DNA from 2 places in the Bacillus sp. URHA0034 genome. Region 2 is predicted to be linked to the other one. Evidence: a T-box and tRNA genes for the amino acid it is inferred to sense, from the RefSeq annotation. Region 2 holds a T-box; the other holds one or more tRNA genes.
The links. A T-box is a leader RNA that pairs with one kind of tRNA and senses whether it is charged. The one in region 2 lies ahead of thrS (threonine--tRNA ligase), so its partner is inferred to be a tRNA-Thr.
Positions count from the first base shown of each region.

Region 1 (16,078 bases), 1.5 Mb from region 2:
ACAAAAAATAAAAAATGTAACTTATCTACTAACGAGGAGAGATATCATGGAAAAAAATTCCAACAAAACACACGATTTGAAGGTTGCACTGGTAACAGGTGGTTCAGGTGGTATTGGGCATGCCATAGTAAAAAAATTAGTCGATAATGGATTCGCTGTCGCTGTGCATTATTCCAGTAATAAGCTTAAAGCAGATACTATAGTAAACGAGATTGTAGAGAAAGGTGGAAGGGCACTTAGTGTAGGGGGAGATATCGCAGATGAAAAATGTATGCAAGAAGCCTTCGATATTGTTGAAGAAAAGTTGGGTGCTATTGATGTTGTTATCAATACAGCAGGAATCATGATTCTCAGCTCGATCGCAGACGTTAACTTGGATGATTTAGATAAAATGTACCGCACAAATATTCGGGGAACTTTTGTGATATCCAAACATGCGGCCCGGCGTGTTCGCCAAGGTGGTGCAATTATCAATTTTTCTACGTCTGTCACTCGAACACAGTTACCAACATATGCTCCATACGTCGCAAGTAAAGCAGCAGTTGAATCAATGACTTTGATATTAGCTCGCGAATTACGTGGTAAAGATATCACAGTTAATACCGTAGCTCCCGGTCCAACAGCGACACCATTATTTTTAGATGGTAAAGATAAAAAAACAATTGAGAATTTTGCTAAAGCAACGCCAATCGAACGTCTAGGTACCCCAGAGGATATTGCCGAAACAGTATTATATTTAGCCACTTCAGGGCGCTGGATTAATGGGCAAGTAATATTTTCTAATGGCGGCCTTGCATGATATCTTGATCCATAGTACTAGACCTATGGTCGTGTACAGCTGAGGAGTTTACTGCTGAGCAACTAGCAGAAATTTACGATATAACTGTTTTAACTACTCAACGTGTTAATCGTTCTGTTCTTCCTAGCATATACCCCCTGGTAAAAAGAAAATAAGATATCGAAAATTATTAAAATAGCCCTTCTCGGATTATGAGAAGGGTTATTTTTCATTATTGGGAGATGAATCATAGGAATGTTTAATCTTAGGTCAAAAAAGGATTAGAAAGTATCCTTTTCTTTTACCAGTTGCTCTATTTTTTTCATCTAAAGCACTCTTTAAGTCTCTCTTATTTAAGTGATTTCACGAGAGGTTTGTTTTATAAGTTACTATTTGAAAAATATTTCCGAGTATTTTCACGCATTTGTTTTGGCAAGACACGGTCTAGTTCTTCGTTTAACCATGAAAGCGATTTACTTTGCAAATATTCACGCATTTTTTCTTCCGCAGAAAGCATAACTAAATTGATGGTGCAAGAGGAGGGGGCTGAACAGCAGTTTTCTCTATACAAATAACCATTAGCTTTAATATTTTTACATTGAAAAATACGCTTAGGACCTTCAACAGCTTCAACTACATCCCAAAAGGAAATATCCTCAGGGGACTTAGAAAGCCTATATCCTCCCTTCACACCAGGGACAGAGATGACAATTCCCGCCTTAGATAATTTACCGAAAACTTTTGATAGATATGTCTCAGAAATACCTTGAAATTCTGCCAAGTCCTTTATCCCAATACTTTCACTAGAAGGAGCATCAATTAAATAAACGAGACAATGTAAAGCATATTCAACTCCTACACTATACTGCATAAAAACACACCTGCTTTTAATTTTAAAGGTTATCAAATTGTATGATATGAGTATTTAGGGTGTTAGTCAAATAAAAGAAAACTTTTTTGGAAAATCCTATTCATTTGACAAAAATAATCATAGCTTATATTATAGACAAAGTTAATCGTCGATTAATCTTATCTGTAATTCAGGTAAAAAATTTATTATAAAGGGGAAATAAAAATGAATAAAACACTTATCATTAACGCACATCCAAAAATTGATGACACTTCTTCAGTTAGCTTGCAGGTTTTTAACCACTTTTTGAAAACTTATAAAGAATTAATTCCTGATAGCGGAGTAATAGAACAGATTAACTTGTATAGTGATGTAGTGCCTATGATAGATAATACGGTTTTAAGTGCATGGGAAAAACAACGACAAGAACAGGAGCTAACTAGCCTAGAACAAAAAGTAACAGAGCGAATGGCCGAGATTTTACAACAATTTAAACGTGCAAATACGTATGTCATTGTATTACCTTTGCATAATTTTAATATTCCATCCAAGTTAAAAGATTACATGGACAATATCATGATTGCTCGTGAAACTTTTAAATATACTGAAAATGGTTCAGTAGGACTACTTAAAGACGGACGAAGAATGCTTGTCATACAAGCAAGTGGTGCAATCTATACCAATAATGATTGGTATACAGAAGTGGATTACTCTAATAAATACTTGAAGTCAATGTTCAATTTCCTTGGTATTGAAGATTATCAAATCATTAGGGCACAAGGAGTTGCTTTACAAGAACCAAATGAAGTTTTGCAACAAGCATATAAAGAAGCTGAAGAAGCTGCATCAAGATTAGCACCTAAATTAATACGATCTTAGCGGAAAGCGTTGAAATTTATTTTTACAGGGCATTTAAATAGACTTTTTATTAGGGAGGTAATTAATTTGGAACCACGAATTGATTATTACAAGGTAGTACCAGAAGCACTTAAAATCATGATGGAAATGGAGAAGTATACGAAAACTACAGGTATAGACCGGAATCTTCGAGAACTTATAAAAATACGAGCTTCCCAAATAAATGGTTGTGCTTATTGTCTTAACATGCATACAGCTGATGCTAGAAAAATGGGAGAAACGGAACAACGTTTATATTGTATCAGTGCTTGGGGTGAGTGCACATTTTACACAGATGCAGAAAAAGTAGCTCTTGAGTTGACAGAGCACGTGACGTTAATCCCTACAAAACGTGTACCGGATGAACTTTATCATAGAGTACGTGAACATTTTGACGAGAGACAATATGTTGACCTTATACTTATAATCAATCAAATAAACAATTGGAATAGAATCTCTATTTCGATGGGGAATATAGCAACTGAAAATAATTAATCTCAACAAACATCTATATCACTAATTATAACGGTAGTAGGCGGGGGTGGTTGCCCCCCGGCCTCCTACAACACCGCACGTACCTTTAGATTTAGGGCGGTTTAAATTTGTTTGACGCGGAAATTTTATTTCTTCTCGATAAAAGTTATAAAGGTTTGGATGATAGATTGAATAGTTCAATTAGGGATAGAGGCAGCTGCTAAAAAAGTTTTTTAGTTAGGAGGAATAAAATGACCAAGCCAAAATTATGGACAAAAAATTTCATTAGTAGTGCAATCGCAAATTTTCTAACCTTTACTACTTTTTACTATCTATTAGTTTCTTTACCGATATATGCTTTGCAAGAATTAAATAGTAACGAGTCTGAAGTTGGACTCATCGTTACATTTTTTTTAATTGCAGCTATCATTACTCGACCATTCGCGGGAAAATGGATCGAAAGGTATGGAAAATATCCTATTTTCTTGACAGCCTTCCTAATTGTATTTGCTTCATCATTTCTATATTTTATAACTCAATCGATTACGCTACTCCTTATTATTCGAAGTATCCATGGAATAGGATTTGGAATGGCAACTACAGCTACAGGAGCCATCGTAGCAGACCTTATCCCTGAATCACGCAAAGGGGAAGGGATGGGTTATTACGGTTTAACACTAAATCTCGGTATGGTCGCTGGACCATTTTTAGGATTAACTATTATGCATCTTGGAGGAACAAATCAATTGTTCTTCATTAATGCTTTATTGAATTTAGTTGCTCTAATTTTTGTCTTTTTTGTTCGGATTCCTAAAGAAACAGTACGCCAAAAAGTCAAACATTTAGAATCAAATAAAGGAATAAAGACCTTATTTGAGGTTTCTGCTATTCCCGTTTCATTAATTGCTGGATTTTTCGCCTTGGCTTATTCTGGAGTTATTTCCTTTGTATCGATTTATGCCAAGGAAATTGGTTTAGTTGAGGCAGCCAGTTATTTTTTTGTAGTTTATGCTTTTGTCCTTTTCATTTCTAGACCGTTTACTGGAAAATGGTATGATCGATATGGGGCGAATAACATTATCTACCCATCAATTATACTTTTTGCAGTTGGGACATATTTACTTAGCATTTCACCATCATTACCGTTATTTCTTCTTTCAGCTGCACTTATTGGTTTAGGATGGGGAACTATCTTTCCAAGTCTTCAAACCATTGCCATTGAAATTGCTCCAGCCGATAAAAGGGCCTTGGCTACGGCTACCTACCTATCAACATTTGATTTTGGATTTGGAATTGGCTCCTTTTTATTCGGTCTCGCAACAGTAAAAGTAGGGTATAGTGCATTATACTTTTATAGCTCTTTCTTCGTTCTTGCAGGGATTGGAGTTTACTATTTGCTACATGGAAAAATTGGTAGTTCAGTAAAAAGAGGAGTTAATATCAGGAGAAGGAAAGTCTAACAATTATGTTACTTTATACTAAATTTAACTTTTCATTATAGATTTAGTTATATGATACAAATACATCAGGTTCTTCTTATATGCTAACAGGCGCGATACTTCAATAAGAAGTATCGCTGGTGGACATCAAGAAGAAGCCATCCATTATATGACCGCTTAGAAAATTTTACAACCTCAGTGCAGCAGGTCAAGAGCAACTTGAAATCTTTTAAAAAAAATGGGATTTCGACTCAAGTAAAATTAACGAACTTAAGTGACTTTCCCCTTTTGAAAAATCCAGACCAATGACTGGATTCATTTCTAAATCCTCCTCCTAAACTAGTAATTTTCCAGTACCCCTAATTCCTCCATGCAGTGTCACTGCTTCGCTTGTTATACGAGATCTAAGTCCCAACCTCGACGCATTTTTTCCCTTGTTTGGTATGTAGTGCTAAAATAAAAAAGTACATTAACAACAATATAGGAGAGTTAGCATGAAGTTTGATGAGTTTAAAATTGGACAAGTATTCCAAACTAAATCGTTAAAAATAACAAAAGAGGATATTATGAGGTTTGCAGGAGAATTTGACCCCCAATATATGCATTTGGATGAGGAAAAGGCAAATCGGGGAAGGTTTAATGGTATCATTGCTTCAGGTATACATACATTAGCAATTTCTTTTAAGCTTTGGGTTGAAGAAGGTTTCTATGGTGAGGATGTCGTTGCTGGAACAAAGATGAATAATATTAAATTTATAAAGCCTGTGTATCCCGAAGATGAATTGCATATCATTGTTGAAGTTATTGATAAGAAAGCAACTAAAAATGAAACAGGTATCCTTACCGTATTGTTATCTACCTTTAATGATAAAGAAAAAAAAGTTTTTGAAGGTGAATTATCTGTATTGATCAAGCGATAAAGTAATTGTAGATAGTAATCTGCTTCTTCAACAAACGAGGGCGTTTCTTCAAGAAGGAAAAATTTCTTATTGTAGAAACGGGCAGGTTAGCTTAAGAAAGACAATTCGAAAGCTATCTCAAAAAATGTGAGATGGAAATATTGGGAGGATAATTTTAGCCCAATAAGAAAGCTCCCATTCGACAACTGGTGTTTTATCATTATTGTTGTTAGGGAGCTAAAGGTATTTATTAAAAGTCCAAGCTGTCAAATTTGATAAAAATACCTTGAAGTCGTAAAAGGGCTTTTTTGACGTAAAGTTTTATTGACAAATGGCGCTATTCAGTAATACTATATACTAGTAGTGAGTAGTACTGAATATCTGTAATACAAAATACCTGTGTTATAGAGTACTGAAAAAATATAAGTAAAATATAAATGGAGGGAAAGAATGGAAAACATCACGGAAATGCTGAAAGGGGTGCTTGAAGGTTGTGTGCTTGAGATCATCAGCCGCGGTGAAACTTACGGCTATGAAATCACGCAACAGCTGCGGGAACTTGGCTTCATTGATGTGGTTGAAGGCACAGTTTATACGATTACCATGAGGCTTGAGAAAAACAATCTAGTGGACATCGAGAAAAAGCCATCCACTATGGGACCGCCGAGAAAATTTTACACCCTCAATGCGGCAGGTCAAGAACAGCTTAAATTCTTTTGGAAAAAATGGGATTTCGTCTCAAGTAAAATTAACGAACTTAAGACTAAAATAAAATAAAAAGGAGAGAGGTAAAATGAATTTTTTTGAAAAAATTATTGGAAGCCTGGATGACAAACGGGAATGGAGGGAGATGGAGGCGCGTGCGAAGGCACTTCCAAGTGAGTACCGCAACGCTTACAAAGCTATTCAAAAATATATGTGGACTGCTGGTGGTGGACCCACCGACTGGAAGGACAGCAGCCGTATCTTTGGCGGCATTCTCGACCTCTTTGAGGAAGGAGCAGCGGAAGGCAAGAAAGTCACTGACCTAACGGGCGAGGACGTAGCTGCTTTTTGCGACGAATTGGTGAAGGATGAGCAAACTTGGAAGGACAAATATCGCAAGAAATTGAACGATACGATTGGTCGTGGTTAACGGTGAATTCCAAGTGGAGTTTCGCCTATCATCGGCAATAACCAAGCAAACCGTCACTGGGGACGACTTGGCTTCCTTATCGACGAACTAGTGGCTACCGCTACAACCTATGTCGACAAGTATCGTGAAGATTCGAATCAGCGTAGCATGAAGCGATTGGAAAAAAATAAATTCAATAGATAAATTCGACTGAATAGCTGGTTACAAAATGAAATGTGTCACCTTCACTATTCAGTTATATTTTTAATCAACTAGTAAGTAATACAGAATATCAGTCAGACAGAGTAGTGGGGGTATAGCCAAACTAGCGGCTTAATCCGCTTATTAGAAGGAGGAAAAAGGGATGAGTAATGTCGCGATTTCTGTAAAAGGGGTAAAAAAATCCTTTAAAGATAAGGAAGTCTTAATGGAGGTGGATTTTGAGGTGCTGCGTGGCGAAATCTTCGCCCTGCTGGGCACAAATGGAGCGGGGAAGACGACGACGGTCAACATCCTCTCGACACTTATGAAGCATGAGGGGGGCGAAGTCAAAATTTGCGGCTTTGACGTCCAGCGTCAACCGGATCAAGTTCGCAAAAGCATCAGCTTGACAGGACAGTTCGCAGCTTTAGACGGCATGCTTACAGGAAGAGAAAACCTGATAATGATCGCCAAGTTGCGGGGAGTTTCCAATCCCGCTCAAGTCGCTGACAATCTGCTCGCAAGATTCAACCTGACCGATGCGGCCAACCACCGGGCGGATAAGTATTCCGGCGGGATGAAGCGTCGGCTGGACATCGCCATGAGTCTGATAGGGACACCAGAAGTCATTTTTCTCGACGAACCGACGACAGGGCTTGACCCCGAAGCGCGGATTGAAGTCTGGGATACCGTTAAGGAGCTTGCCGGCGGAGGCACGACCATCTTGCTGACGACCCAGTATCTGGAGGAAGCCGAACAACTGGCTGACCATATCGCCATCCTGCATGGAGGAAAAATCATCACAACAGGTACCCTTACAGAACTCAAAGAGATGTTCCCGCCAGCGAAAGTGGAGTATATCGAGAAGCAGCCAACATTGGAGGAAATTTTCCTCGCGATCATCGGCAAAAAGGAGGAGATTTAAATGAATACATGGGTATTACTAGGACGATTATTGCGCAACATCATGCGCAGCCCGGATACGATTATTACGGTGGCCATTACACCGATTATGATGATGCTGCTGTTTGTATACGTATTTGGCGGCGCGATAGAAACGGGAACGGAAAACTACGTCAATTATTTATTGCCAGGAATCTTGCTGATGGCTATCGCTTCCGGCGTTGCTTACACTTCCTTGCGACTGTTTAACGATGTAAAGAGTGGACTGATGTCGCGTTTCATTACCATGCCCATCAAGCGCTCATCGGTATTGTGGGCTCACGTGTTAACTTCGATTGTTTCCAATACGTTTACTGTCGTGGTCGTTATTCTTATCGCCCTCTTGATGGGCTTCCGTTCAAGTGCCGGTATCCTAGATTGGCTTGCGGTAGCTGGGATTCTCGGGCTGTTTACATTGGCGCTGACATGGCTTGCGGTCATACCCGGATTGACAGCGGGGTCTATGGAAGGTGCGACAGCCTTCTCGTACCCGCTGATTTTCCTGCCGTTTATTAGTTCGGCCTTTGTCCCTACCGAAACCATGCCTAAAATAGTCCGTGCGTTCGCAGAGAATCAGCCCGTGACTTCAATCGTGAATGCGGTTCGAGCCCTCTTGTATGAAGGAGCTGTTGGCAACGATATCTGGATCGCGCTTGCCTGGTGTGTCGGACTCATGGTCATCGCTTACTTCTTCGCCAGTAAGCATATAAACGACAGTTAGGATAAGTACATCATTAAGGGATTAGCCCCTATCAATAGTCAGCCCCGTACGATGAATGCTTTGCTACACATGGAAACCTCTACTTAAACGCGGTGCAACGATCGAAGAAATCATGGAATTAGAACATTAATTTCCTCTAGAGAAATATGCATTTTATCAGTTAAATAACAGATTTTCTTGGTAGGTTATTGAATTTTAATAAAATAGGAAACGCTGGCGAGGGGGCAATTGAATTTACCACCAATCCTAGCGTTTCCAAGTTAGCTGAGTTCCTATTAATATTTAAAATTCACTGGCAAGAGTTGACCTTTTTTCTAATTTCACCATCCATTTATAGTATCCTAACAAAATCAAGAGAAGAATGGGGTTTATGATTAGCGAATGCCATAATGTCCACCAGCCATAATGAAAATACCCCCACGGTTCCGGTAGTAACGTAATTACTTCGTAAAGTAGTAAAGCAACCTCCCAAGTGGCCAGATAGATAATTTTCATCATCAGTGTCTTCTTATAAGGAAAGAAATTTAAAAAAATAACATTAACGGGCGGAACTAAAAAGATGAGTGCGATAAATGAATTCCAATCGACACTTTTTGAGAAATACCAATACCCATGATATTTAAAATCAATATAAACATCAAAAACTGTTTGAAAGGCAATCGTAAAAGCCCAAATATGGACCATTTGGATTAGAGATAATCGTTTTTTGATTTTAAGTGCGATTAAATTAAAAACAATGATTGCAATGATCAGACCTACCATAATAACATCCTTTTACCATTTTCTCTGTCTATGTCATTCTAACCAAATCAAAATTATTCGATTCTTCAAATAGGACTAATTAATCATGGGCTAGAGGAACTTAACATTTATCCAGTTTGAGACGGTAATCTGGTGATTTGTTAATATATCCAAAAATTTGTTAATATCGTATCAAATTTTGTTAATAGCCACCTAAATTTGTTAATATCCTCAAATTTTTGTTAATATCCGAGCAAATTTGTAAATAAATTCTCTTTTTAAAAAAGAAACATAAAAAAGAAGCCTGTAATCGTTAATCCTGACAGATTAACAATTACAGGCTTCATTCATTCTTAGAGAATAACAAAGATAATGAATAGGGCAGACAATACAATTCGGTAATAGGCGAAAACGGTTAATCCAATTTTTTCTATCAATTTAATGAAAACGATGGCTACTAACAACGCCACCACAAAGGCAGTGATAAAACCGATCGCGAACATCGGAATGTCGCTTGAATGTAAGAAAGGTAAACTTTTAACAAAATCCAATCCTGTGGCACCCACCATAATAGGCAGGGCGACTAAAAAGGAAAATTCAGCAGAGGTTTTATGATTAGCACGAGCTAGTAATCCCCCAGATATAGTGGAACCAGCACGAGAAAAACCAGGGATAACTGCTAAGCATTGAAATAATCCAATCGCTAACGCTTGCTTATAGCTTAATTCATCCACTGTGTTAGCAGTGAAATTGCCATGTTTTTTTTCTGCAAAGATCATTAATATTGCACCAGCGATTAGGCTGACTACCACGACATTAGGTGAAAAAAGTTGATTTTTGATAAAGTCATGTAACACTAGTCCTACGAAAGCAGCAGGGATGACCCCTAAGATAATATGTATGACGTCTAATTTCTTTACTGGCTTTCCAATCGTACTGAAATTTAAAAGTGACAGGAATCTTTTCCAATACAGTACCAAAATAGCCAGCATAGACCCAAGTTGGATAATGACCTCAAAAGTATTTGCCTTTTGCCCCGTAAACCCCAATAAATGACCCACTAAAATTAAGTGTCCTGTAGAGGATACAGGCAAAAATTCTGTTAAGCCTTCTACAATTCCTAAAATAAAGGCTATAATATGTTCACTCATGTTTTTCCTTCTTCCCTTAAATGTTGTTATTTGTTTTTGCATCAAAAAGATACAATTTTCTCTAAAATTATACAAAAAATTTCATCTTCTGCAAAATGAAATATAGTATCCCAAGAACTATAATTCAAGTAGTGCTAATAAATTCACACAAAGTTAAGATTACAATATGATAGGGAATCTAGCAACAGCAAAACAAAAATTAATCAAAACGGAAGTCGATTCAGTAAAAAATGGTTAAGCATGGACTTAATATAGGAACAAAACCACTATTTCCTTCCATTATTAGAAAGGTGGTGACCGAAGTCGAGCCAACTTCGGACAAGACAAAGCCAAAAGAGCCAGATGGTGTCCGAAGTCAAGCCAACTTCGGACAAGGAAGAGCCAAAAAAGCCAAATGGTGTCCGAAGTCGAGCCAACTTCGGACAAGACAAAGCCAAAAGAGCCAGATGGTGTCCGAAGTCAAGCCAACTTCGGACAAGGCAAAGCCAAAAAAGCCAGATGGTGTCCGAAGTCGAGCCAACTTCGGACAAGGAACAGCCAAAAGAGCGAGATGGTGTCCGAAGTCGAGCCAACTTCGGACAAGGCAAAACCAAAAGAGCGAGATGGTGTCCGAAGTCGAGCCAACTTCGGACAAGGCAAAGCCAAAAGAGCGAGATGGTGTCCGAAGTCGAGCCAACTTCGGACAAGGCAAAGCCAAAAGAGCGAGGTGGTGTCTGAAGTCAAGCCAACTTCGGACAGGGCAAAGCCAAAAAAGCGAGGTGGTGTCTGAAGTCAAGCCAACTTCAGACAAGGAAGAGCCAAAAGTGCGAGATGGTGTCCGAAGTCGTGCCAACATCGGACAAGGCAAAGCCAAAAGAGCGAGATGGTGGATTTTTCATGCAGTTTCGACAAAAAATCAACATACCAGGACTTTTGGACTACCAAAATTTACAGCTGGCTTTCAAATGGAAGAGATGATATAGTTGTTCTTGTAAGTTGGCTAACAGAAATTTTTACCACAGAGAAGTACTCAAGAGGCTGAAGAGGCGCCCCTGCTAAGGGTGTAGGTCGGGTAACCGGCGCGAGGGTTCAAATCCCTTCTTCTCTGCCATATTACTATGGGAATGTCTTGGTATCGACAGGGATAGTTTGAGCTTATATTGCGAGTCGAGGGATTCGGCCTCGTAAAAACGATAAAGCCGATAACTGGCAAACAAAACAACAACTTCGCTTTCGCTGCCTAATAACAGCCGATAGCGGTTCCTCTCTCCATCGTCCATGTGGTAGGGTAAGGGACTCATTTTTAGTGGACTACGCCGGATTCCGCTGTCTGAGGATGAAGGAAGAGAACAATCAGACTAGCTGCTTCCATGCCTGTCAGTAGGCTAAAGAAGTCATCGAAATTAATACTACTGACTACACTCGTAGAAGTATAAGTGGCAATATCTTTGCACACGGGTTCAACTCCCGTCATTTCCACTAATTTTTTTTAAAAAAATCTTGATTAGATTTCGTGTAATTTGTATAATATATTCATGACGAATGGAACATTGCCGGTTTAGCTCAATTGGTAGAGCACGACCGAATAGGCTGCTTGAATAGCCTTCAGCATACTGACCGAGCTACTGCTTGCATAAGCATTCTGAGGTCAGGATGACGCTAACTATCCAGCGTGTTCAAACCTTTAACTTCTCAAATTATTTGCCGGTTTAGCTCAATTGGTAGAGCAACTGACTTGTAATCAGTAGGTTGGGGGTTCAAGTCCTCTAGCCGGCACCAGCAAAATATTCCGCAGTAGCTCAGTGGTAGAGCTATCGGCTGTTAACCGATCGGTCGTAGGTTCGAGTCCTACCTGCGGAGTCATAGTCCAACAAAGACACTGGGAACAGGTCAGGGCGGGAACGCAGCAGCCATAACTAGTGAAATTGTGTGGACTATTACATAGGACGAAACAGAAAAACGCTAGACTCTCAATGAGTTTAGCGTTTTTCTTTTACTTTAAGCATCGAAAATGATTAAATATAAAAGCGACAACCAGAATTTACTATTGAGTCAAATGTCTAAAAGTAGAAAAGGAGTTGTTAAAATGAACAGTGATAAAGATGTCATTTCCTTTAGTGCCAATAAAAAATGGCTGGAAATCCCTGAAGAAACACGTAGAATGCTGGAAAAGAATGTTTGGTGCAGTTCTTGTTCAGAAGCAGTTACCATTGAAAAATATATCGTTGAAGACTCACCTCATGGCATTGTATTGCGTGGTCAATGTAAAAAATGCGGACATGCGGTAACAAGGGTGATTGATTAACGTTACTTACACCTATACAAGCTTCTGGAGGAAATGTTATGCCACAATTAATTTTTAAAGGGATTTCAGTAGATAAAGTCAAAAATATCAGTACTCCGCTAGTTATGGAATTTAGCTAATCTTTGTCAGTGTGAAACCGACAATTTCACCTTAGAAATCATCCAGTCTACCTTCGTATTTAATCAAAATGAGGTCGAGGGTTTTCCTTTTATCGAGGTAAAATGGTTTGACCGAGGTCAGGACATACAAGATCAATTTGCAGGAATCATTAGAAAACATCTCCAATCCATAGGTATTTCTGAACTAGAAGTTGGCTTTTCAATATTCTTGGAGTCTGCCTATTATTTAAATGGGAAAAATTTCGCTTAAGGCCAAGGTTTTTGAAGATATCTACCGAAGCAGCACAACATTTGTGCTGTTTTTTTGTTTTTCATTTTATTAAAAGGTTAGGATTTTATACATGGATGGTGTCAGGAAGTTAGGATTGTCTATTGAAGTACACTTTTATCAAAAAGTATAATAGTGAATAGATTTAAGATTAAAAATATTCTAACATTAAAAAAGGTGGTGAATGACTAATCGTACATAAATGAAATATATAATCCAGAAGTTGTAACCGCTTACAATTTTATTTATTTTTGAGAAACACATGTTTCTAGATCTCATTCATTTATTGTCTGAAAGATAATACCATTAAAGGGGAGAGAATCGAATGAAGCAAGCTTTCATGAAAGCAGCTGGTATACTAGTTGTGTTTGTACTGATGTTATCCTTAGTCGCTTGTAGTTCAAAGTCCAGTTCAAGTGCGGACGGAAAGATTACCTTAAAGGTCCTAGATTGGAATACAACCAATAAGAAAGAAGCTCAAAAGGCCCTGGTTGAGGCAGTCAAAAAGAAACTTCCGAACGTAACACTCCAATTTGAAAATATTAATTGGGACAAGGATTTCAACTCTGTCATGCAAACAAGAATTGCCGGAAAACAACTTCCGGATATTGTCATGATTAAGGGCGGCGATCATCCCAAATATGCTCAGTTTTTAATGGACTTATCCAATGAACCGTTTATGAAAGAATTTCCAGATGATGTCCGTAAAACTCTTCAAGTAGATGGGAAAGACTACGCTGTACCATACACAGCCAATTTCCAAGGGGTTTTTTACAATAAACAAATCTTTGACGACAACCATATCCAGATTCCTAAAACTTGGGCAGAATTAATGGAAGTTGCCAAAACGTTAAAAGATAAGGGAATCACTCCATTTACCTCTCACTATAAAGACTATCAAATGGGTAATTCAGCGAACCAGTTTGCTACTTTAGAAGTATTTTCTAAATATCCAGAATGGGGATCTGATTTACAAAAAGGAAATGTTTCCTTTGCCAAATCACCAGAATATAAAGTAACCTTCCAACATTTTAAGGACCTCTATGAAAATACAGAAAAAGATCCATTCGGAGTAGATTTTACCGGAGCAGCTGATATGTTTGCCAATGGAAAAACAGCGATGTGGATTATTGGGACATGGGCTCCTGCCCAAATCTTCAAGAATAACCCTGACTTTAAACTCGGTTTCTTCCCGACACCTGCTGTTGATGCCGAGAATACGAAATTAATCATGCAATCTGATTATACCTGGTCGGCCAGCAAAACAACGGAACATCCTAAAGAAGTGAAAAAAGTATTGGAAATACTCGCAACAGATAAGAATCTAGCAAAGGAATACATTAACCAAGTTCAAACTCAGAGCTTGCTTACGGTTGTCGTTCCAGATGTGAAAAGTGACTATGTGAATGATATTAATCAATATAAAAACGCTGGTGTTATCGATGCGAATATCGGCAATGTCCAAATTCCATGGCCGTACCAACAACAATATACAACGTATATTGCCGAGTGGCTCTTAGGGAAAAAGACATTGGATCAAGCGTTAAAGGCAACCGATGATTTCAAATCAAAGGTTAAATTCCAAACAAAATAGAGATTGTAAATGGAAAAGGGATTAATTTCTCTTTTCCATTCATTAAATGAAGCCTTCGGAGGTGTTCTCGTGAATATTAGTCAAGGAGATCCACAGCCGCAACTATTAACAAACGAAAAGATTCAGACAAAGCGGGCTACTAGAAAAACACGGTTTAAAAATAAAGGATATTTCTTGTTATTGATGCCCCCGTTAGTCGTCTTTATCATTGGGATGATTATTCCACTCGGGATGGGAATCTATAATTCTTTTACCGATTGGGATGGAATCAGCCTGACTAAAAGCTGGGTCGGGTTAGCCAACTATGTAGAAATTTTTAAAGATGATATCTTTATGAAAGCTTTTAAATTTACCTTCCTGTTTATGATTTTTAACACGATGATTCAAAATGTCGCTGCTCTGCTCTTTGCCGTAATTTTAGATAGCAGCATTAAAGCCAAAAATCTCTACCGGGTGATTATCTTTTCTCCGGTCTTATTAAGTCCGATTTTAGTCGGCCAAATTTGGACCAAAATGTATGGTGATATCTTACCAAGTTTGAATGATATCCTTGGAACCAGTCTTAACTTCTCATTATTTTCAAGTCCTGATAGCGTGCTAAGTGGATTATTGATTGCGAATAACTGGCAATGGATTGGTTATTGGATGTTAATTTATTTAGCTGGACTGCAGGCGATTCCGAAAGAATTATACGAAGCTTCGACAGTTGATGGGGGAAATTGGTGGCAAAAGTTTTATCACATTACCATTCCCATGTTAGGGCCATCTATCACCATCTGTACGATTGGGATTGCAACGGGCAGTTTGAAAGTATTTGAGTTAATTGTGGCCTCCACAAATGGCGGACCAGGTGACTCTTCACAATCACTGGTCATGTATATTTTTAACAGTGCCTTTACCTCCCAAAGAGCAAGTTATGCTTCTGCGATGTCGGTGATCTTCCTTATCGTCTTATTAGTCTTTGCCTTTATTCAATTGAAAGTACTAAGAAAAAGAGAGGTGGAATTATAATGGCTGGTAAATACCGGTTCGGTTCCATTCTTTTGCAAGTATTTATTTCCATTGTGGCGATCGTCTATTTAATTCCATCCTTGATTGTATTCCTGTACGCCTTAAAATCCCAACAGGAAACGTCTAAATCTTTTCCACTTTCATTGCCTAACCATATTGAGTGGGGAAATTTTTCAAAAGCGTTAGAAGCGTTAAACTTCTGGCAAAGCCTTGGCAACACAGCCCTTTTGACGATTTGTTCCGTTGTCTTGATTATCCTTTTGAGCAGTATGGCTGCTTATGCGATTGCCAGGGGAGCAACGAAATTCTTTAACTCTGCCTATGTTTTTTTCTTAGCAGGGATTCTTATCCCCTACCAAGTCATCTTTGTGCCGATGTTTACGTTAGGCAGTAATTTAGGCTTTATGAATAATTTTGCTGGAGTTATTTTTCTTTATGTGGCTACAAATCTACCATTTGCTGTCTTTGTTACGACTGGATTTATGAAGACGATCCCTAAAGAGGTGGAGGAAGCGGCGGCGATTGATGGTTGTTCAGTGCTGCGAACCTTCTGGCTGATTGTCCTGCCGATGTTAAAACCAGTAGCGGCTGCCCT
Region 1 is NZ_JBWCDK010000002.1:5,948,951-5,965,028, reverse strand. Features, by position in the region: gene ACZ9EE_RS31055 (SDR family oxidoreductase) at 47-799, shown strand; gene ACZ9EE_RS31050 (RrF2 family transcriptional regulator) at 1,158-1,649, opposite strand; gene ACZ9EE_RS31045 (FMN-dependent NADH-azoreductase) at 1,854-2,507, shown strand; gene ACZ9EE_RS31040 (carboxymuconolactone decarboxylase family protein) at 2,574-3,020, shown strand; gene ACZ9EE_RS31035 (MFS transporter) at 3,251-4,459, shown strand; gene ACZ9EE_RS31030 (MaoC family dehydratase) at 4,933-5,358, shown strand; gene ACZ9EE_RS31025 (PadR family transcriptional regulator) at 5,788-6,114, shown strand; gene ACZ9EE_RS31020 (DUF1048 domain-containing protein) at 6,131-6,472, shown strand; gene ACZ9EE_RS31015 (ABC transporter ATP-binding protein) at 6,816-7,577, shown strand; partial or broken gene ACZ9EE_RS31010 (ABC transporter permease) at 7,578-8,320, shown strand; gene ACZ9EE_RS31005 (hypothetical protein) at 8,598-9,077, opposite strand; gene bacA (undecaprenyl-diphosphate phosphatase) at 9,410-10,207, opposite strand; gene ACZ9EE_RS30995 (hypothetical protein) at 10,438-11,169, shown strand; tRNA gene ACZ9EE_RS30990 (tRNA-Ser) at 11,207-11,297, shown strand; RNA gene ssrA (transfer-messenger RNA) at 11,307-11,668, shown strand; tRNA gene ACZ9EE_RS30980 (tRNA-Thr) at 11,890-11,965, shown strand; tRNA gene ACZ9EE_RS30975 (tRNA-Asn) at 11,975-12,046, shown strand; RNA gene ffs (signal recognition particle sRNA small type) at 12,046-12,130, shown strand; gene ACZ9EE_RS30965 (hypothetical protein) at 12,273-12,491, shown strand; partial or broken gene ACZ9EE_RS30960 (DUF1904 family protein) at 12,530-12,860, shown strand; gene ACZ9EE_RS30955 (ABC transporter substrate-binding protein) at 13,204-14,472, shown strand; gene ACZ9EE_RS30950 (carbohydrate ABC transporter permease) at 14,482-15,483, shown strand; gene ACZ9EE_RS30945 (carbohydrate ABC transporter permease) at 15,483-16,078, shown strand, end outside.
Region 1: it encodes a tRNA-Thr, which carries the amino acid that the T-box ahead of thrS (threonine--tRNA ligase) is inferred to sense. The anticodon was not compared.

Region 2 (16,078 bases):
GTTCTTACTTGAACGTCAAGCTTAGGACCATAGAAGGCTGCTTCTCCTTCAGCTTCAAAATAATCAAGGCCCAGGTCATCCATTGCTTCCTTCAACATGCTTTGCGCTTTTTCCCACATCGCGTCGTCATCAAAATATTTTTCTGTATCTTGAGGATCGCGATATGAAAGACGGAATGAATAATCATTAATATTAAAATCTTTATAAACATCAAGAATTAAGTTCACTACCCGTTTGAACTCATCTTTAATTTGATCTGGACGAACAAAAATGTGCGCATCATTTAAAGTCATCCCACGGACACGCTGTAATCCTGCTAATGCCCCAGACATTTCATAACGATGCATCAATCCAAGTTCGGCAATCCGAATCGGAAGCTCGCGGTAGCTGTGCATACTGTTTTTGTATACCATCATATGATGCGGGCAGTTCATTGGGCGGAGCACCAATTGCTCATTATCCATGTCCATGATTGGGAACATGTCTTCCTGATAATGATCCCAGTGACCGGAAGTTTTATATAAATCAACACTTCCCATAATCGGAGTGTACACGTGATCGTAACCAAGGCGCTGCTCTTTATCAACGATGTAGCGTTCGATTACACGGCGAATAGTTGCTCCCTTAGGAAGCCATAACGGCAATCCTTGACCAACTAATTGATTGCTTGTGAAAAGACTTAATTCTTTCCCGATTTTACGGTGGTCACGCTCTTTCGCTTCTTCTAATAAACGAAGATGCTCTTTTAAGTCTTCCTTCTTGAAAAAGGCAGTACCATAAACGCGCTGAAGCATTTTATTATCGCTATTGCCGCGCCAATAGGCACCCGCAATACTTAACAATTTAAACTCTTTGATTTTTCCAGTAGAAGGAACATGTACCCCACGGCAAAGGTCGAAAAATTCACCCTGCTCATAGATTGTTACAGTTTCTTCGTCAGGAATTGCTTCGATTAGTTCAAGCTTGTAAGGATCTCCCGCTTCTTTAAAAAGCTGTACCGCTTCAGGACGGCTTACTTCCTTACGAACGATTTCAAGATTTTCATTGACGATTTTCGCCATTTCCTTTTCAATCTTTGGTAAATCCTCTGGTGTTAAGGATACATCCAGGTCCATGTCATAATAGAAGCCGCCTTCTATAACAGGCCCAACACCTAAATTGACATCAGGATATAGTCTTCTCACCGCTTGTGCCATTAGATGGGCTGTACTGTGGCGCAAAACCTCTAACGCCTCATTCGATTCTGGTACAACGATTTCTATAGAACCGTCTTCTAATATTGGACGGCGAAGATCAACCATTTGTCCGTTCCATTTGCCCGCGATTGCCTTTTTCTTTAGGCCTGGGCTGATGGAAGCGGCAATATCTTCTGTTGTTGTTCCTTTAGGAAACTCCTTTACTGCCCCATCAGGAAACGAAATCTTAACAACATCTGACATATTAACTCCTCCTTAATTGAAATGCGGAAGCGCCTTGCCCGAGGGCTGAAGCTGGACATCCCATTGTAAAAAAATAAAAAAACCCGTCCCTGGAAAAGGGACGAGTTTTGATTAACACGTGGTTCCACCCAATTTTTCATTCTTAATAAATACATCAAAAATGACTTTGGTCAGGTAACGGCTGTAGACCGTCGACAATTACTAATTTCTAAAAAAGAAAAATTCACTGTCGAAGTTTAAAGGTGGTAAGTATTTATTCCGTGTTAGAAGACTTTCAGCCGGTGATCTTCCTCTCTAAGAACCGTAAAGAAATACTGTTGTCCTTATCATTACTTTTACTTCAATATTTGCTATGTACGTTATTATAATCATTTACTTTTGAAAAAGCAAGGTACATAAAACTAAATATTGACATTATTTATGATTTTATGCATGATTTTCTGAGGATTCTTGGTCAGAGGTCCACTTTTTCAAACTTCTCAGGGCGGTGAAACTTTTAATTGTTACCCGTTCTTCAAAAATATTTTTTATCGTTCTCACTAGCGGCTCATCTGGGTCATTTGTATATAGAAAAATAGACGTAGGAGCAATCGATAGAAGTGGTGCGATGGATACAGAATCAACATAAACCGGGTGGTTAACTAATAATTTCCGATCAATCATTTTCGTTAGTTCAGCCCGTTTTATTTCTTCCAGATTCTCATTATAAAAAGTGATTTCCTCATCAAATAATACATGCAGCGTTGACATTTTCGGCTCCCGCTTAAACAAAAATTCCCGGAGCATTTGAATAAACATTTGATATTCTTGCTCCATCTTGTATTCATCAATGGCGAGTTCTACATATTCTTCGAGCATTTGAAGGTATGGCCGCAAGCGAAATTTAAGCAAGGAATCAAACGAGAAAGAAACATTTTCTTGAAAGATATGATCAATTGCCTCTTCAATAAAAGACGTATCTTTTTTGGTTTCCTTTAAAAAAACGGCAAGGTCCTCTCTTTGACCTTCAAGGATAGAATAAATAATCTCCATAATCTGCTGCTGTTCTTCTTCATCATGAAAGAAATAGTGATTTTTAATAATATCTAAAAACCAGTCATCACGCTTCATCGTAGTAATAAAATCATAAAAGGCTGTTTTCACCTTATTAACTAGTTCATTTGAAAAATTCCCATCTAACACTTGTACTATATGTCGATCTTCTATTAGAAGAATAATTTTTTCTTCAGAATTGAATGGTAAATACGTTAGCAAGTGGTTATAAAACCGGTTCGCATCTATCTTGCTTTGGAAGATGATTTCCGTCAACCAAATCCCCCCTTTTTAGAAAAATCTCTGTTTAATATATATGGGGGACTTGACCAAAATAGAAGTATGGACGCCTTAGAATTGTTATTTAAATAAAAAAAGGACCGCCGGAAATTTATAGGCAGTCCTTCATGCTAAAATTATCTTCTATTCGGCCCATCTACTAAAACAGGTTCACTCAAGGTACGGATTCTTTCCATAATTCTGCGGGCCTTCATTTTCTCTTCCTCGCCGCGCTGGCTATAGGTTAAATGATGCTCAAGTCCTTTTAAATCAAAGTTTGACGTAAAAAAGGTGGGAAGACTTTCGAGCATCCGGAACTGAAGAATCGGTCCAAGAACCTCATCCCTTGTCCAACTGGAGACAGCCTCTGCACCAATATCATCGAGCATTAAAATCGGTTCTTTTTTCAAAGCCTCAATTTTTTCGTTTAAGGTGGAGTCGGCAATTGAACTTTTCATTTCACGTAATAACTCCGGAACATAAACAATCATAGATGAAATTTGTTTTTTAGCCAGCTTGTTCGCAATTGCGCCAAGTAAATACGATTTCCCAACACCAAATTCGCCATATAAATATAAACCTTTTGCCTGCTTCCCTTGTTCATAGTTTAAAATAAACGAAAGTGATCTTTGGATGGCATCAATTCGATTATTATCATGTTCAAAGTCCTCAAACGTGGCATTCAAGATGTCTTTGGGAACATATAAACTTTTAATTAACTTTTCATTTTTTCTTTTTTCATCATCCATAATTTTTCTTGGACATCGTTCATATCTTACATCGATTGAATTCCTTACTAAGACCAACTCGGGCTGGTATCCCTTCATCATATTAATACAGCCATTAAGACTTTCACACTTATGACATTCTAGGCTTTGATTAATATACTCGTAAAGCTTATTTAAGCCCTTTTCGATAGTATCCTTGGTCAATTCATTTTCATGTTCCCTAATAAATGATTTAACTGCTGGATGCGACAGCGTTTCTTGGCGCATTTTTTCATACCGTTTTTGAAAATTTTCACTTGAGGCTATCCGTTTTAGCGTTCGGTTAATCTTTTCCATATGTCACCTCTTAATCATCGATTGCTTTTAACATTTCTTCAATTTCGCGTTTTTTAGCCTCTAAATCAGGATTTTTTTCTTTTGGACCTTCTGCCGTTTCTTTTTTTGGATCTTTATCAAACCAATCAGGCAAAAGCTCTGTCCTAATATGTTTTTTATTAGATGTTCTTCTGTTTTTCTTCTCTTCATCCCAAGAGAGATACTTACTATGTTCATTTCTCGCTAATTCCATGGCCTCTTTGACGGTTTTAACTTCCTTCCGCGCCCAATGGCTGGCAATTTGCTCGACATAATTCTTAGTAAATTTTGAGTCTGCTTTTAACAGGACATATTGAATGAGAACATTCACAACACCAGGCAGCAGTTTCTTCTTGGACATTACATCTTCAATAATTTTCAATTCCGTATCAGAGGGTTCGATTCCGTGTGAAGCGTCTCTAAATACCTTAATAGGTGATGTGGTTTCCAATGAACGGACTAACCTTTCTTCTTTCGTCTTTGGCTCGTCCATTTGAACACGGTATCTTGGCGGCTGTGTCCGTTCCACCAAGCTCGGATACTGCTCATTATTTTCAAATTGATACCAGTTCCGTGCTGCTTTTCTTAAATCTTCGAGATCAATTTCATTATTTGGATTAATGGCATCTAGAACTAAATTTTTCATTTCAATCGGATTTATATTATATAGGAATGACAGATTACTAATAACTTCCTTCACTTTTTTCGTTAATGCCTTTTTAGGTACAAGTGATTCATTTAAGCCGGCCATTAGCAGACCAAAATCGAAAGAATCGACATCAATTTGAATCCCTTGCTGTTCCTGGCGGCTTATAAATTGTTCATCGTCCTCCGCTTTTAATTCCCCAGAAACCTCTTGTATATATTGCATGCTCCCAAGTGTGGCCGAGGCAAACACATCTTGGAATGCCTTAGTTACATTCTGATATTCATTTTCCTTTGGTTTTTGTTGATCAGTAAAAAATCGTTTCAAACGGGAAAAATGGTTCTTCCCTATTTTTCGGAACAAATAGATGTTCAACATTCCATCTAAAAAGAACTGCTCCGGATTTAAAGGCGGCTGGAGTTCATAAATGAAGGAACGCTCTTCATCTATTGTCTTCACATAGGTTTTGATTAACCCGATTCCCTCTAGCTTTAACCTAGCTTCGTAAATATCCTTTAAATTCATTCCCATAAGATTCATTAAAAGATGGTGTGTGGATGATTCAGACCAAAGGCGATTTTCCTCAAGTTCCGCCCAGAGTGTCATGTACAAGCTTAAACAAGTTGACCCAATCAGCGGCTGATATAAAAACGTCAGCACTTTACGGTCATATTCATGCAGCAGCCCGCCGGCAGCTACTATATAACGGTCGATAGGAAGAATTTCCTGCCAATGCTGCGCCATATCAATTCAACCCTTCCCCTGTATAAATTAAGAAAAAGAGCCAAAATTTTTAGCTCCTTTACGATTTTTCCTTTTTTATTAATTCTTTTAGTTCATCAATAAAAACATTAATATCTTTAAATTGGCGGTAAACGGAGGCGAATCGCACGTAGGCAACCTCATCTACATGTGCCAGCCTGTCCATAACCATTTCGCCAACCGCCTCACTTTTAATCTCAGAAATCCCTTGGCTGCGAAGGTCTTTTTCAACACCATGTGTTATATCTTCTAATTCCTTTAAAGCGACTGGGCGTTTCTCGCACGCCTTAATAAGGCCCCTAAGAATTTTATCACGGCTGAATTCTTCTCTTGTTCCTTCCTTCTTCACCACAATCAGGGGAATCTCTTCAATCTTTTCAAAAGTAGTAAACCGATAGCCGCATTCCTCGCATTCTCTTCTTCTCCGTGTTGCACGTCCTTCATCAACAGGCCGGGAATCAAGCACACGTGTACCGTAATTTTGACATGAAGGGCACTTCATTGTTAATCAACTCCAAATCTGAATAAAAGAACTTGCCAACTGGTGTTCCCCTAAGGGGTGAAGATAAAGGCGTTATACGTTATGTTTGTACATTTTCTTAATTAGCCCTATAATCCCGAACAATATCCTTAACTTTATCTTATAAAAAAGAGGACTTTAACACAAGTATTGGATTACGAGTTTTTTCTTAATTCGAGAAGGTTATGTAGTTTATTAATCTTTTCATAATAGGATTCAACCCTCTTTTTCAGCTGAGGGTACATGCCTAGAATAGAAAAACTCTCGGAAGAAATATTAAAATCGACTGCCGTTTCCAATGGTTTGACAGAAACAATCGTTACAACAAGAAAGCAAGGGATCGGTTTACTAATTTCAACCGCAATTTCCCCATGATCTTTAGAAACAGTGGTGACTCGACAGTCCGCATCGTCGTGAAATAATTTCTCAACAGACTGAAATATTTGATTAAAGGTCCCCTTGTAATAGTGCGTTTTTAACGAAGCATCCGTGTTTCGGTCAGACGTTTCTAATTGTTTTTTAAACCGTGTAAAAATATTAACCATGATCGCCATACCCCCAAGTTTCTTCCTTTTTATCTATTTTACAACATTCTGTTAAAAATTAAAAAGAGGAGTACGAATTTGTACCCCTCTTTTTGTATTTTTATTAAGAATAAAAAAACTTTGCTGAGTTTACGTTAAAAAGGCTCCACTCACGAAAATCAATTAGCTGACTTTCACCTTTGACATTTTGGAGATTTCTTCTGCCACATAAAGGGCGAGATCGACCACCCGGGCTGAATAGCCCCATTCATTATCATACCAAGCTAACACCTTGACTTTCCTTGTGCCCATCACCAATGTGGAGAGACCATCAATAATGGCGGAATGGGCATTACTATTAAAGTCCACAGATACTAACGGCTCCATCGTAACATCCAAAATACCTTTTAATGAGCCATTAGCAGCTCCTAAAAATGCCTGATTAATATCGTCCAGTGTAACATCACATTTTAAATCGACGACTAGGTCCACTAATGAAACATTGGGCGTAGGTACTCGTAAGGACATCCCATGCAGCTTTCCTTTCAATTGCGGTAGCACTAATGATATTGCCTTTGCCGCACCTGTTGTCGTTGGGATAATAGATTGTCCACATGATCGGGCTCTTCGTAAGTCTTTATGTGGATTATCAATATTCTTCTGATCGTTTGTATAAGCGTGAATGGTTGTCATTAAGCCACATTCAATACCGAATTTTTCATCCAAGACCTTTGCAACAGGTGCGAGACAGTTGGTAGTACAAGAAGCATTGGAGATAATATCATGCTGATTAATATCAAGCATGTCTTCATTTACTCCCATTACAATCGTAACGTCCTCATTTTTACCCGGCGCCGTTAAAATAACCTTTTTGGCACCTGCTTCCAAATGAAGTGCAGCTTGTTCACGGGAATTAAATTTTCCCGTTGCCTCAATCACAATATCGATCCCGAGTTCCCTCCATGGTAATTCCTCAGGAATACGATTATTTAATAGTTTAACTCGTTTACCATTTACGATTAATTCATTATCTAAAGGGACGACATCGCCCTGAAATGGCCCATGATTTGTATCATACTTAATTAGATGAGCTAATGTTTCTGCTGGATAGCTCGCATTGATTGCCACAACCTCAAGATTACCTTCGTAGATTGCTTTTCTAAAAACCATCCTCCCAATTCTTCCAAATCCATTAATTGCTATTCTTGCTTTCATTTTTACGGCTCCTTCCGCATTAGTGTTATACTTTTAACCAGTATTGTTATAATTAGTATAACACATTTAAATTTAATTGTGATAATTCAATGGCGGAAATTTTTAAAATTTAATAATTTTGTGTAACCTATAAGAAAAGCGCAAGCGCCCTGGTCAGCGGCGTATGGCCTAGAGTGCTCCAACTGAGATAAAGGAAAGTCGAAAAGCGGAGGCGCCTTGATCAGGGGCGACAGGCATAAGACGAGCCGGTGAGAAGGCTGCTCTTTAGCCTTCTTGACGGATTGGCTTGTGACCCCGAGCCCCTAGGCGCTGAAGCTAGACAACACGAAGAGCGGCAGCGATTCGATGTTGACTTATCGTAGGGCGGAGCCCGAAGGACACTAGCCGCTAGGGCGCTGGAGCTGGACAATTTTCAAAGTCATTTTTATACTTACTTAATCAAAAATAGAGTAGGCGCATGAAAATTTCATGCGCCTCTCACAGATCCGTACGTGCGGGTCATCGCATACGGCTCCTCCACTTTATCCCCTTTGAGGATGTAGTTCATTGTAAATGTCTAAAAGAAAAACAAGTTTAATTTCTCGAAACCTTTCATTAGGAATCGCAAAATGTACTTGTTCGGTTTTAGAATTCCTCCATCTAGTCATTGAAAGACGCGGAAGGTCGCCCTTCCAATTCCTTTTTCGAAGCTCCCTGTGGAGCTTTCTTATTTTTCTCCAGCTTCTTAGCTGAATCATCCTAAGCCTTCTTCGAATCCATGAGTCTAACTTTTGAAATAAAGTCTTTGAAAATCCAACCCCAAAGTATCTTCCCCATCCTCTAACAATGGGGTTTATTCGATTCTTGACGAATTCTTCCAAATTAACTGTTAGGTTTCTTTTCGTTACATCTTTGATACTTTTCTTGAATTTCTTTACTGCTTTGTCTGATGGAGAATGGAAATACCCTTTTTTGAAAACGTAACCTAGGAAGACAAACGGTTCTTCATAATTATCTACAATTTTAGTTTTGTCAGGGTGAACTTTCAAACCTAATTTTTCCTCTAAGAGCTTCACTACGGTTCTTAGTACTCTTTCTGCACCCTTTCGGGATTTGCAACAGATGACGAAGTCATCCGCATACCTTGTAATACGGTGACCTCTTTCCATCATCATTTCATCGAGTGGATGCAGATAGATGTTTGCTAATAATGGACTGATTACGCCACCCTGAGGACTCCCAGTGTCACTTTCATAAAAACTTCCGTTTTCAAGGATTCCCGATTTTAGGAACTGCATTATTAATGCTAGTACGCTACTGTCCACAACTTCTTCTTTGATTAAATCGATAAGCTTATCATGAGGAATTGAATCAAAATAGGTCTTTATATCCGCATCAATTACAAAGTTATACCCATCCATCAAATCCTGTCGGATTTTATCTATCGCCATATGTGCACTACGGTTCGGACGAAATCCAAAACTACAGTCTAAGAATTTCTGTTCAAAGATTGGTTCAAGTATTCTTTTGGTTGCGGCTTGGAGAATACGGTCTTCTACTGTTGGAATTCCTAGTGGACGTTTTGTACCATCAGCTTTTGGAATGAAAACTCTTCTGACTGGTTTTGCACGATATGTTTTTAAACGCAGAGATTCTTGGAGCACTCTTAAGTTGTGTTCCAATTCTATTTCATACTCTTTAATCGTTACTTTATCCACTCCGTGTGAACCGCGATTTTTCTTCACGTCATAAAAGGCTAGTTCCAGGTTTTGATAGTTCCATAATTTGTCCATTAAGCTGTACCACTTGCGTTTCTTTTTAGAATTCTCCACTACACGTAAGCTTCGTTTTCCTATTGCTTCATTCATGCATTCGTTTCCTTTCCCAATACAATATCAACTGAATAGGTAAAACCAATGGCTGATATTTAATATTAGTACTTCGCCCTAAACAACCTACTTTCTTTCGGTCTCGATTCTTCGGCTTTCTGCCTCATCGACTTCTGTTTAGTACATGACGAGTAGATAAGTTCGTATTGCTTATCTTCCATGGACAGACGGGCTTCGCATCAGTTCACTGCCTTTTGGGTCAATGTCTGCCTTATCAACATTGTGATAAGTCACTTGTCTTTGTGGCGTTTCCAACAAGTTTAATCACTACTATCCCCTGCTCTGACTTCTCACCTTCCATAGTCCATTTCTTGTCCTTCGCGGCTTTGAAAAAGAGTTACCACCTACGGTGGAGATGATGAGATCTCCTTGGGTCACGTTCATCGCCTTTCACTCGAAGCCAGTCCTCATAACTAATAAGATACAGTGTGGTATTGGACGTCCCCATTTTGCGCAGGGTTATCCCATCTTATCAGCCAAAATGGTTACAGCCACCTGTTCCGAGCTTTGCCTTCAAGTCCTCCGCACGAAATCTCACGATACTCGCACTACCTGTTAGCTATACATTTCCGCCACAACGGCATGTTAGGGACTTTCACCCATTAGAGCGATGCGCTGCCAAGCGCACACAAAAAGAGAAGGGGTTAGTCCCTTCTCTTTTTCATTATTTTTGTTTTATTCCCCATTTAGCTAATATCAAAAGAAGCTGCTGTTTCGTCTCATCCAGTGACCCGTTATTGTTAATCACAGCATCTGCAAGCTTGATTTTCTCTGATAATGGCATCTGAGAATTAATTCTTGCTTGTGCATCGGCAATGGTCAGGTTATTTCTTTCCACCAATCTTTGTAATTGTATGTCACGATCCACATAAACCAATATGGTTTTTTCAACCATAGCGGTTAGTTTACTTTCAAATAATAAGGGGATATCTAAAACCACTAGCTCTGCCTTGTTCCTTTTGGCTGTATCCACTTGTTCAAGCATTCTTCGTCTTACCTCTGGATGTGTTAATTCATTTAAACGCTGCCGTTGGTCAGCTTGATGAAAAATTATCGCACCAAGTTTTTGCCGGTCAATTTCTCCAGATTCTAAAAGGATGTCATCGCCAAATTCAGCAATAATTTTCTTGTAAGCAGGTTCACCTTTCATTACCGCTAAGCGGGCTTCTACATCTGCATCGATTACGGTGATAGACATTTCTTTCAACATGTTTGATACTGTACTTTTTCCACTGGCAATTCCGCCTGTTAACCCAATAACGAGTGACATGCTTTATTCCTTTCTAGGGTTATAACTTCATAACTCCAATAATTATTAGTAAGATCCCTGGTAAGAATGTAAATTTTTGAATCCATTCAAATTTATGAAAAAATGTTCCACATTTGATTCCTAATAAAACAAATAGGGAACTCATAATGGCAACAGTAAATGCTAATGAAAAAGGGGAATATCCGAGCATCGCGGCTCCAATCCCTGCTCCAAAAGCATCTAAAGATAAGGCAAATCCAAGCATCAAGGCTTCGATTCCAGTAATCGTACCTGATTGATCAAAATCAGCAGACATCGGTTTTTTTAGGATGTTTATTGCTATTCCTAAGGAACGGATCTCAAAGTTTACAATCGTCTTTTCATGCTTTAGTAATTCTTTTTCTTTCTCAGGACGGAAAAATTGATACAATACCCAAGCACCAAGGGCGATTAGGATAATCCCTCCGAGGCTTGCCGTTAATTTGGGTGAAAGTATCTTTTCCAGTCCATGTCCGATTGACACGGCTATCATTAATGAGACAGCCGAGCAGGAAGCTATAATTAAAACGGATTTAAGCGGCATCACCATTTGCCTTAACCCATAGGTGAAGCCGACGCTAAAGCTGTCAAGACTAAGAGCAAAAGCTAAAATAAGAAGTGAGAACAACTGAACCATGATGTCTAGGGCTCCTTCCTCCAAAATCACTACGATAGTATATGGCAGGAGCCCTTCCAATGTGTTTTGTTATTCTCTTTCGCAAATACTAAAAAGTGTGTCCTAAATTCTTTGGCAATTGGGGCAATAGTGTGTGCCCCTTCCCCCTACGGTCATTTTTTCAAGGGGAGTCCCGCACTTTTTACATTCCTCGCCGGTTCGTCCATAAGCGTATAAATCCAGTTGGAACATGCCAATTTGACCTTGAGAGTTGACATAAGAACGAATCGTGCTGCCACCCTTTTTAACCGCCTCACCTAAGGTAGCAACGATTTCGGCATGAAGAACGGATATTTCCTCTGCACTAAGCGTACTTGCAAGCCGCTCTGGATGGATTCCAGAGCGAAAAAGTGCTTCATCGACATAAATATTACCAAGACCGACAAACAGCTTTTGATCTAATAAGGCCGTTTTAATTTTCCGATTGGTCTTCTTTAGTTTTTCAGCTAAGTAATCTTTTGTAAACTCCTCCGAAAACGGCTCAGGGCCAAGTTCCAATAACGGAGGCTGAATAAATTCTTCACCTTTTTTAAAGAGATGCATCGTCCCAAATTTGCGGACATCACGATAGCGCAGCTCGGTCCCATCAGTAAAATGAAAAATTACATGTGTGTGCTTGTCAAATAACTCTTCTTTTGGAAATAGACCATATTTGCCCTCCATTCGTAAATGAGACACCAAGGCAAATTGATCGGTATAGATAATTAAGAACTTTCCTCTCCGGCCTACATCCGTAATGATTTCCCCTTTTAAGGCATCGATAAATTGTTCCACCTCTACAGGATTTTTGATGATTTTCGGCCAAAAGACAGTAATGTTGGCAATTTCCTTATGAAGAACGAGATGTTTTAATGTTTTTCTAACCGTTTCTACTTCAGGAAGCTCTGGCAATTTAGATCCCCCTTTTTATTTAGCATCAAACCAGGTTGGACCATATGCATAGTCCACCTTCAATGGCACTTTTAACTCAAGGGCATTTTCCATGACATCAGGAACTAATTTCTTTAAAATCTCAATCTCCTCTTCAGGCGCTTCAAAGATAAGTTCGTCATGCACCTGGAGTAAAAGTCTAGTTTTGAGCCCTTTATCCTTTAAAGCTTCATCCATATCAATCATCGCTTTTTTGATGATATCAGCAGCGGTCCCCTGGATCGGCGTATTCATTGCCGTTCTTTCTGCAAAGCTTCGTAAATTAAAATTACGAGCGGTTATTTCAGGGAGGTACCGTCTTCTTTGCATTAAGGTGGTTACATACCCTTTTTGCCGGGCCGAATGAATAATATCATCCATATATTCCTTAACTCCAGGATACGTATGAAGATATCTGTCAATAAACTGCCCTGCTTCTTTTCTGGTGATTCCCAAGGATTGTGATAGTCCATAATCACTGATTCCATAGACAATCCCAAAGTTTACAGCCTTTGCCTGGCGGCGCATATTAGAGGTAACTTCATCTGCATCAACATGAAATACCTCCATCGCGGTTTTCGTATGAATATCCATATCATGCCTAAAGGCATCAATAAGCTTTTCATCACCCGCTATATCGGCAAGTACACGCAGTTCAATTTGCGAATAATCTGCGGCAAAAATGACCCAGCCCTCTTCGGATGGTACGAACGCCTGACGGATTTTCCGCCCTTCCTCAAGGCGAATAGGGATATTTTGCAGGTTCGGATCAATAGAGCTTAATCTACCTGTTGCGGTTAACGTTTGCTGATATCTTGTATGGACCTTTCCTGTTTTTGGATTGATGACTTTCAGCAGGCCCTCAATATAAGTAGATTGCAGCTTTCCGAGCTGGCGATATAGAAGGATATACTGTATGATTTCATGGTCCTCTGCTAATTTCTCTAGTACATCCGCTGACGTCGAGTGACCTGTCTTTGTTTTCTTGTAAGAATAGAGGCCTAATTTTTCAAAAAGAATGACGCCTAATTGTTTAGGCGAGTTAATGTTAAATTTTTCACCAGCTAACTCACATATTTTTCCTTCAATTTCTACTAGTCTCTCTGTTAGTTCTTTCCCCATCAGCTGAAGCCGGTCTTGTTCGACCTTAATTCCGCAGGATTCCATATCCGCTAAGATAAGGGATAAAGGCATTTCTAACTCATTAAAAAGTTCATATTGTTCATTTTCCCTTAATTCATCTTCGAGCTTCTCTCTTAACTCTGACATAGCGAGGCTTTTACGAACAAGATGCTCGGCAAGCTTTGGAACTTCAGGAATTTTCCGCTTCGCTCCTTTTCCATAAAAGGATTCATCTGATTGAATATTATAAATATCATATCTTTTCGCTATCGCAGCAAGATCATCGATATTTTCCGATGGGTTAACCAAATATGCACCCATTAATATATCAAAATCGGTTCCCTTTAAATGAATATTATATCTTCGTAAAGAAACCTCAGAGCGTTTTGCATCATAAACAATTTTCTTTTTTCGTTCATCCTCCGCCCACTTTTTAAACACATTTGATTTTAACGCCTGCTCGGTCGGCAAGTAATAATGGCCTGTTTCATTGACGATTGAAAAGCCAATAATATCGGCATAGTGATAATTATCGTCAAGCATTTCCACATAAAAATAATTGTTATCTGCAAAGAGATCTTCCGTAATTTCATCAGGAATTTTATAGTCGATATCTTCAAGTACATGTTGCACCGTTTCTATTGGTTCATCGCCAAGTTTTTCTAATAAGGAGTTGAAGCCTAATTCTTTAAATAAGCTGATTAGTTTTTCTCTAGTAAAGCCTTCATACGCAATGGCATCTAACTCAACCTCGATTGGTGCTTGCCGTTCAATTGTCGCAAGTTCCTTGCTCATTAATGCTTGTTCCTTAAATTCAGCTAATTTTTCCTTCAGCTTATTCCCACTAACTTCGTCAATGGAAGCTAATAAGTTTTCCAAGGTGGAAAATTCTTTAAGCAGCTTAATGGCTGTCTTTTCTCCTACCCCCGGAACTCCAGGGATATTATCGGATGGATCACCCATTAGGCCTTTCATATCAATGATTTGCTCTGGAGTCAGACCGTATTTTTCGGCAACATGCTCGGGTGTGTACACCTCAATATCTGTTATTCCTTTTCTGGTAATCCCGACAGTGGTAATCGGAGAGGATAGTTGAGTTAAATCTTTATCTCCAGAGATTACTTTTACTTCAAAGCCATCTTTTTCAGCGGTTAACGAAAGGGTACCAATGATATCATCTGCTTCATAATTTTCGAGCTCATACCTAGAAATCCCGTACGCATCCAGCAGCTCACGAATGAAAGGGAACTGCTCTGACAGTTCAGGCGGCGTTTTTTGCCGGCCGCCCTTGTACTCGCCAAAGGTCTTATGCCGAAACGTGGTTTTACCTGCATCAAATGCCACCAGCATATGGGTTGGCTTTTCATCCTCCAATATTTTCATTAACATCATTGTAAAACCGTAAACTGCATTGGTATGTATTCCTTTATCATTATTAAGTAAAGGGAGCGCAAAAAAAGCGCGATAGGCAATACTATTCCCATCAATGAGTACAAGCTTTTTCTTTTCCATTAACTTTCACCATCCATCAAAATCATTTCTTTTGGCAGTTCAACGATAAATTCACTGCCCTCACCAAGTTTACTCCTTACACTTATACTGCCGTGATGGGCCTCCATTAAATGTTTCACAATGGCTAGCCCCAGGCCTGTACCGCCGGAGTTTCGACTTCTCGCCCGGTCAACCCGATAAAACCGTTCAAATATTCGGGGTATATCTTCTTTGCTAATGCCAACTCCGGTATCTTTTATAGATATGCGCACTCTTTCATCACAGTCAATTAGGATAATTCTCACTGCTCCATCTGCCGGTGTATAGGTAATCGCATTATTGATAAGATTGATAAACACTTGCTTTAAGCGATCCAAGTCCCCATTTATGAGGACTTTGTTCAGTTTACTGTGAAACTCGAGCTGAATGTTTTTCGCCTTTGCTTTACCGTCTAAAAGATTCATGACATCTTGAAGCACGGAGTATACATCGATCAACTGAATATTTAATTTAAAGCCATGCTGCTCAATTTTTGAAAGCTCTAATAGGTCTTGAATCAAAGTCTGCAGACGGTCGCTTTCTTTTAATATAATCGAGAGAAACGATTGAAGCGTTTCTTTGTTATTCATCGCGCCATCCAAGAGGGTTTCAGTAAAACCCTTAATAGAGGTGACTGGTGTTTTTAATTCATGAGAAACATTGGCGACAAAATCCTTGCGCATTTGTTCCAGTTTCTTCATTTCTGAAATATCGTGGAATACGAGCAATACTCCCTTCCAGACATTGTTAGCGCCAATAATTGGTACACCATAAACAATAAAATATTTCCTTTCAATCTGCAAAGGTAAACGTAATTGTTTGCTTACCTTTTGTTCAGTCCGAAATACCTCAGCAACGAGCTGGCGAATCTCTTCATAATCGATAACCTCATAATATTGTTTATTTATATAATCACTTGGATCAATATGAAAAATATCAATATAACCCTTATTAACTAAATTAATATACCCTCTACTGTCAAATAGAATTAAACCCGCACCCATATTTTCTATCAAAGCGCTTAAGCGGTCCTGCTGTATTTCCCGAACTTTGGTGAGTTCCTGCAGATTCTCTGCCAACATGTTAATTGAAGAACCTAACATCCCGGTATCATCTATCCTGTTCACTTTTGTTCGGGCACGGTAGTTTCCTTGTGCAAGTTCGATTGCCACCTCGGTGGCCGCTT
Region 2 is NZ_JBWCDK010000002.1:4,399,762-4,415,839, reverse strand. Features, by position in the region: gene thrS (threonine--tRNA ligase) at 1-1,439, opposite strand, end outside; T-box leader at 1,533-1,778, opposite strand; gene ytxC (putative sporulation protein YtxC) at 1,866-2,747, opposite strand; gene dnaI (primosomal protein DnaI) at 2,888-3,814, opposite strand; gene ACZ9EE_RS23135 (replication initiation and membrane attachment family protein) at 3,825-5,222, opposite strand; gene nrdR (transcriptional regulator NrdR) at 5,281-5,742, opposite strand; gene ACZ9EE_RS23125 (hypothetical protein) at 5,916-6,305, opposite strand; gene ACZ9EE_RS23120 (glyceraldehyde-3-phosphate dehydrogenase) at 6,468-7,499, opposite strand; gene ltrA (group II intron reverse transcriptase/maturase) at 8,021-9,346, opposite strand; gene coaE (dephospho-CoA kinase) at 10,032-10,637, opposite strand; gene ytaF (sporulation membrane protein YtaF) at 10,657-11,292, opposite strand; gene mutM (DNA-formamidopyrimidine glycosylase) at 11,395-12,222, opposite strand; gene polA (DNA polymerase I) at 12,238-14,874, opposite strand; gene pnpS (two-component system histidine kinase PnpS) at 14,874-16,078, opposite strand, start outside.